Regions from separate parts of the Romboutsia sp. 1001285H_161024_C4 genome, predicted to be linked through region 2. Evidence: riboswitches for the same ligand, from Rfam matches in the RefSeq annotation. Region 2 holds a riboswitch; the other holds the start of a gene.

Region 1 (3,517 bases), on a different contig from region 2:
TTATAACTAGTATAACCGGTGCTTTTAGTATCTTTGATGTATGAGAACTTGTACAATTATCTAAGTCTATTCCTATTCCATCATAAAGACCCATAACACCTTCAATCACTGATATATCTGCATCTTTAGATGCAGAATTAAATACATACTTAATTTTTTCATCATCTAACATATATGAATCTAGATTTCTTGAATCTCTACTTGTTATAAATGTATGGTATGATGGATCTATATAATCAGGTCCAACTTTATATGGTTGAACTTTCATACTTCTTTTTGTAAGTGCTTGCATTATACCTAAAGATATTGTTGTTTTTCCTACTCCACTATTAGTTCCTGCGATTAAGATTTTTTTCATATATTTCACCTAACCATCATTTTATTTTTGTATTGTTTATATTTCTTCTTCATGTTCTTCCATTATTTTATATATCTTCTCTATATCTAAATGTTCTCTTAGTAAATCAGCTAGTTTATCATATTCATTTTGCTTAAAGGCTTCGAAAGAAGTTACTTTAGTGTCTATTCTTTCAAGGCCTTTTTCTTCTCTGATATTATTTAATAGAGCTCTAGTAAAATCTATTTCATCAAATATTCCATGTAAATAAGTTCCTACTACATTACCTTCTTTATTTACACTTCCTTCTAGGTAGCTTACGTCTTCTCCTAATTTATTGTTTATTTCATTTAGGTTATATACTTCTTTACCTATATCACTTATTCCCATATGAATTTCATAACCTTTTACTTTCATTCCTGATAAATTTGCTAAATATCCATTTAAATTTTTACATATAGTGGCATTCACTTGTGTAGTTGTTTTTTCTTTTTCAAATGTAGTTTCTATATCTAAAAGTCCTATACCATCTATTTCTTCAATTTCGCCTTCTACATGGTAAGGGTCTTTTAATTTCTTGCCTAACATTTGATATCCACCACATATCCCAAATACTAACTTTCCTTTTTTCTGTAAATCTTTTATTTGTTCCTCTAGACCACTTTCCCTTATATACTTAAGGTCATCTATAGTACTTTTACTTCCAGGAAGTATTATCATATCTGGATTTGAAAGAGTCTCTACATAATCAACATACCTAATACTCACATCTTCTTGAGTCTCAAATATATTAAAATCTGTGAAATTAGACATATGAGGTGTTCTAATTATCTCAATATGTATATCACTCTTTTTCATTTTAGTTTTAAATCTAGTTGTTACACTGTCTTCATCTTCTATTTTTATATCACTATATGGCACTACTCCAAGGACAGGAACCTTTATTATTTCTTCAAGCATTTTTATGCCATCATATAAAAGTTCTTTTCTTCCTCTAAATTTATTTATTATTACACCTTTGACTCTTTTTCTTTCCTCTTCACTTAGTAAAAGCATCGTACCTGCTAGTGATGCGAAAACTCCACCTCTATCGATATCCCCCACTATTATTACAGGAGCATCTGCGATTTCTGCCATACCCATGTTAGCAATGTCATGTTCTCTTAAGTTTATTTCTGCTGTACTACCTGCCCCCTCCATAACAACAACATCATAGTTCTCACTAAACTGATTAAATATAGTTTTAAGTTCTTTAGCAAGTATTGGTTTATAATCATGGTATTCTGATGATGATATATCATCTCTAACTTTACCCCTTACTATAACTTGGCATCTATGATTACCTGATGGTTTTAGAAGTACTGGATTCATATCTGCAATTGGCTCTATTCCACAAGCTTCCGCCTGAAATACTTGTGCTCTTCCCATTTCTAAACCTTCTTTTGTTATAAAAGAATTTAACGCCATATTTTGAGATTTAAATGGTGCTACACTATATCCATCTTGTTTGAAAATCCTACATAAACCAGCTGTTAATATACTTTTTCCAACATTTGATGCTGTACCTTGTAACATTATCTTTTTTCCCATAAGATTCTCCTTATATTACTTAATTTGATTTCCTTATAATCAAAAAAGCCCTAACTCTTAAGAGTTAAGGCTTTTATTCTAATGCTAATATATTATATACCTGTTTCATATGTTTTGTAACATATCAAGCTATATAGCATGTAACAAAATATAACTATTTAATCTTTACTATATACTTAAACTATATAATACTAAATCTTATTGTATTAATCTAAAATACACTTTATGTATTTATGATTAATATGTAGATTTCATAATAGATTTATTTATTATAATTTAAGTTTTAACAAAGTATAATTTATCTGCTAATATGCATATACTCTGATGTTTTATTATAGGTACATACTTTATAAGCGATAGTTATATTTTATCTGAATAAAAATCCCTCACCCCGGAGATTTTACATTTAATTAAATTAGGCAGGTATCCTGGCTCAATTTCATCCTACTCCTACTCCTTCCCATCCAAAGGACAGTGGCAAATTGTAGTTTCGTCAATATTACAGTAGCGGGGGCTGCAAAGGCTTTTAACCTTTTTCCCTATTAATCTTGTAGAACCTAAGTTAATATACTATTTGATTTTAATTATTTATAAAACTTGTGTTATTCATACTATCTATGACTGCAAATCCATCTTCTACTTCTAAAATACTTACTGATGCATTATCTATTTTAAAATTCCAATGGTATTTGTAGCTTCCTGATACTAAATAACTTATTATGTTCCTTATAGTTCCTCCATGAGAACATATAAGTATTGTTTTGCCTTTATCCATACTTATAATTTCTTTAACCTCATTTGATACTCTTGTAAATGAATCAATAAGACTTTCACCATTTGGATATCTGTACTCATATCCTTTTTCTATCATCGAGTTAAATTCTTCTGGATAATTCTTTTTTATGTCATCAAAAGTAATCCCCTCAAAATCCCCAAAACTAATTTCTTTCAATGTTTCTTTTTCTATTATTTCTATCCCTTTTTTCTTTGCAACATCTTTTACAGTATCTTTTGTTCTTGAAGATGTTGTTGTGTATATCTTATCTATATGTATACCATCTAAGTATTTGGTTAATTTCTCTATTTGCTTAATTCCAACTTCACTAACTACACTGTCTATATGTCCTGATAATCTTTTACTTTGATTATCTGTAGTCAATGCATGTCTTACTAAAACTAATTTAGTCATTATAGTATCACCTCTTTTAAGGTTACCCTATTATAAGATATATGTAAAGTAAATATATAACTTCTCCAAGTTCTATACTACACCCTAATATATCTCCTGTAACTCCATCAATTTTTTTGTATATATGATTTTTAAATAATTGATTAAATAAAATAATAACTATTATAGATGCTAATATAGGCAACGTCATCGAAGAATTAAATACAAATTTGGCTACTAATATAATCAATGCCATCGTATATAGTATTGCAGTTAAAAACATTGATGTAGTTGCCTTACCTATAAATAAGTTTCCCATTCCTTTCTCTCTTGGTGTAACAGTTTTATAAGTTAATCTTATTACTCCAAGTCTACCTATAACAGGCATAAATATTATAGTCCACATTAAATTATTGTTTATT
Region 2 (3,517 bases):
TACCTTGTAGTTTTCTTTTATATATTCACTACTTTCACTTAATACTAATTTCCCATTTTTTATAAGTGTTATATAATCTGCACATTGTTCTAAATCAGTTAATATATGTGTCGAAAATATAGCACATTTATCTCCGCTTTCCAATTCCTCTTGAATTATACTTATCATTTCTTTTCTAAATATAGGGTCAAGTCCACTACTTGGCTCGTCAAGTACTAGTAACTTAGCATTATGACTTAGTGCATTTGCTAGCATTAATTTTATACTTTGCCCTTTTGATAAGTTTTTTATTTTAGTGTCTTTATCTATTTTAAATTTTTCTAAATAATTATCAAATTTGTTATTTTCAAAGTTTTTGTAAAAACTTTTAACTATATTTTTAAATTCTTTAACCTTAAGATGTTCGTAAAAATATAATTCATCATATACAAATCCTACTTCTTCTTTAAATTTTTTAGAAATTTTATTTATATCTTCTCCCATATAATATATATTTCCACTATCCACATTAAGTAAATTCATTATTAATTTTATAATAGTAGTTTTTCCACTACCATTATGACCAATAAGTCCCATAATATATCCCTCTTTTAATTCAAAAGATATATCTTCCAACTTAAATTTATCAAAGTCTTTACTTACCTTTTCTAGTCTTAACATATTACTCCCCCTCGTATAGACTCTCTAATATTTCTATTAATTCACTTTTTGATAAACCCATCATTTTAGATAGATTTATAGATTCTTCTAACTTTTCTTCTATCTCTCTCATTTTAGCTTCATATACTAGTTCTTTATTAAAAGAAGATACGTAACAACCTTTTCCCGGTACGGTGTTTATAAGTCCTAGTTTTTCTAATTCTTCATAAGCTCTTTTAGTAGTTATAAAACTTATACCTAAATCTTTAGCTAATGCTCTTATAGATGGTAGAGCTTTTCCTTCTTCTAAAGTACCACTTAATATGTTCTTCTTTATATGATTTACTATTTGCATATATATGGGTAAATCAGAAGCATTTGAAATTATTATGTTCATTTTATCTCCTTTCTGTATAATATGTATATACTGTATATATACATATTATACAGTTAGTTTGTTCTTAGTCAATAAATTTTAAATAAATATTATTTATAAATCTATATATTTTAAGATTTAATTAAATTTTTTAATATTTTTTTATAAAAAATAGAGGAATATAATAAAAGTTGTAGTATTATATAAATATGTGATAAATTAAAAATTTGTATTTTAGGTTTTTTTAATTAAAATTAATAGGGAAAGAGGTTAGATTCCTCTGCAGCCCCCGCTACTGTAAAGCTGATGAAACTTTCAAAACCACTGTAATTTATTATGGGAAGGGAAAGTAGTAAAATGAAGCTAAGCCAGGAGACCTGCCTATAATACTTAAATTATATTCTTCGGGGTGAAGGAAAATAATAAAGAATAATACCTTATTTTTAATAAATAGGTATTAATTAGAAAGTTATTTAAATCCTAATCCAATGATTAGGATTTTTTAGTTCGTGACAAAATCTATTTAATTTTGAATGTATATAGTTTTGATAACTTAATTTAAAATTAAATATATCTAATCAAACTAATCTAATTTTTGATTATGAATAATATAAATTTTAGACATCTAGTTAAAGCAAATCAAATTTCGTCTTTACCCATTATATACTTACATTAATTTATCACATAAAAATTTAATAAACTTTGAAAGTGAGGTATAAAGATGAATTTTTTACCACTATCATTAGTAGCAGGTGTGCTACTTATCATTTTAAATCCATTAAATGCTAGTGCTATGCATATTATGGAAGGATATTTACCCGCAAAATGGTCTATACTTTGGACAATAGTATTTATTCCATTTTTCATATATGGGTTAAAATCTATTAATACCATAGTAAAGCAAGATCCTAAAAAGAAGGTTTTATTAGCCTTAGCAGGAGCTTTTGTATTTGTGTTATCAGCACTAAAAATACCGTCTTTAACAGGTAGTTGTTCACATCCTACAGGAGTAGGTCTTGGTGCAATATTATTTGGACCAGCTGTTATGGCAGTAATAGGAACAATAGCTTTATTATTTCAAGCATTATTACTTGCACATGGAGGATTAACTACTTTAGGCGCTAATGCATTTTCAATGGCAATAGTTGGACCAATAGTGTCATATTTTATATTTAAACTTTGTAGAAAAAGAAATGTAAACGTTGGAATGAGTGTATTTTTAGCAGCAGCCTTAGGTGATTTAGCTACATATACAGTAACAGCAACTCAATTGGCACTAGCATTCCCTGACCCTAGTGGAGGAGTTATGATGTCTTTAGTTAAATTTTTAGGAGTATTTTTCACGACTCAAATACCAATAGCTATAGCAGAAGGATTATTAACTACTTTAGTATATAATTTAATAACACAAAATGAAGAAGGAGTTGAAATTAATGAGTACAAATTCTAAAACTAAAAACAAACTTAGAAATAAAAATTTAATATTATTAGCTTTAACCATAATACTTATAATAACTCCTTTATTATTAAATTCATCAGCTGAATATGGTGGTGCTGATGGAGAGGCAGAGGGCCTAATAACAGAGATAAATCCGGATTATAAACCTTGGTTTAGTAGCTTATACGAGCCACCTAGTGGAGAAATAGAGAGCTTACTATTCTCTACACAAGCAGCTATAGGAGCTGGATTTATAGGCTACTATCTAGGAAGAAAAAAAGGTGAAAAAAAATAAATGCTGGAAATTGATAAATGTGCATATACAAATGCTTTAAGAAATACTAACCCTATGGCTAAATTGCTTATTAGCTTTTTAGCCTTAACTATTTCTGTAATTATAAATAATATAATGCTTCATTTTTTGGTAATGTTAATAGTAAGCTTTTTAATCATTTTTATAGCAAAAGTTAATATTAAACTATATATAAAATGTTTAAGGATACCTATATATTTTTTAATTATAGGAACTATACTTAATATGATTAACATATCATTTGAAAATCAAGGCTTTATATTTAACATCAAAGTTTTTAACTTATATATAGGAACAACTTTATTTTCAGTTAAAAACTCAATTTATATATTACTAAGAGCTATAAGTTCAGTTATATCTATTTATTTTTTAATACTTACTACACCATTTAACCAATTAATAATTATATTAAAAAAATTACATATCCCAGATACATTAGTAGAACTTATGGTTTTGACATATAGATTCATATTCATATTTTTAGAAGAAATAAAAGATATTTATAAATCTCAAGAATTAAGATTTGGTTATATAAATCTAAAAAATTCTTATAACTCAACAGCACTACTTATAAAAATCTTATTCTTTAGAATGATGAGAAAATATGAAGATATGAGTATAACCTTAGATATGAAATTGTATGATGGGAAATTTCATATATAGGAGAATATCATGTTTAAGGTAAATAATTTAACATACAAATATGAAAAAGAAAATAAGGCAATAAACAATATAAATTTAGATTTTTCAA

What was found. Region 2 has a riboswitch for cobalamin ahead of I1959_RS06770 (energy-coupling factor ABC transporter permease). Riboswitches for the same ligand answer to the same signal wherever they lie in the genome.
Region 1: linked by a shared signal. The riboswitch ahead of I1959_RS14495 (cobyric acid synthase) and the one ahead of I1959_RS06770 (energy-coupling factor ABC transporter permease) in region 2 are both predicted to bind cobalamin.

The regions. Positions count from the first base shown of each region.
Region 1 is NZ_JADNAJ010000016.1:5,099-8,615, reverse strand. It holds gene I1959_RS14500 (cobyrinate a,c-diamide synthase) at 1-358, opposite strand, end outside; gene I1959_RS14495 (cobyric acid synthase) at 395-1,927, opposite strand; cobalamin riboswitch at 2,329-2,503, opposite strand; gene I1959_RS14490 (histidine phosphatase family protein) at 2,508-3,116, opposite strand; gene cobS (adenosylcobinamide-GDP ribazoletransferase) at 3,139-3,517, opposite strand, start outside.
Region 2 is NZ_JADNAJ010000003.1:31,878-35,394, reverse strand. It holds gene I1959_RS06780 (ABC transporter ATP-binding protein) at 1-660, opposite strand, end outside; gene I1959_RS06775 (GntR family transcriptional regulator) at 662-1,036, opposite strand; cobalamin riboswitch at 1,235-1,414, shown strand; gene I1959_RS06770 (energy-coupling factor ABC transporter permease) at 1,737-2,465, shown strand; gene I1959_RS06765 (energy-coupling factor ABC transporter substrate-binding protein) at 2,449-2,748, shown strand; gene cbiQ (cobalt ECF transporter T component CbiQ) at 2,749-3,429, shown strand; gene I1959_RS06755 (energy-coupling factor ABC transporter ATP-binding protein) at 3,439-3,517, shown strand, end outside.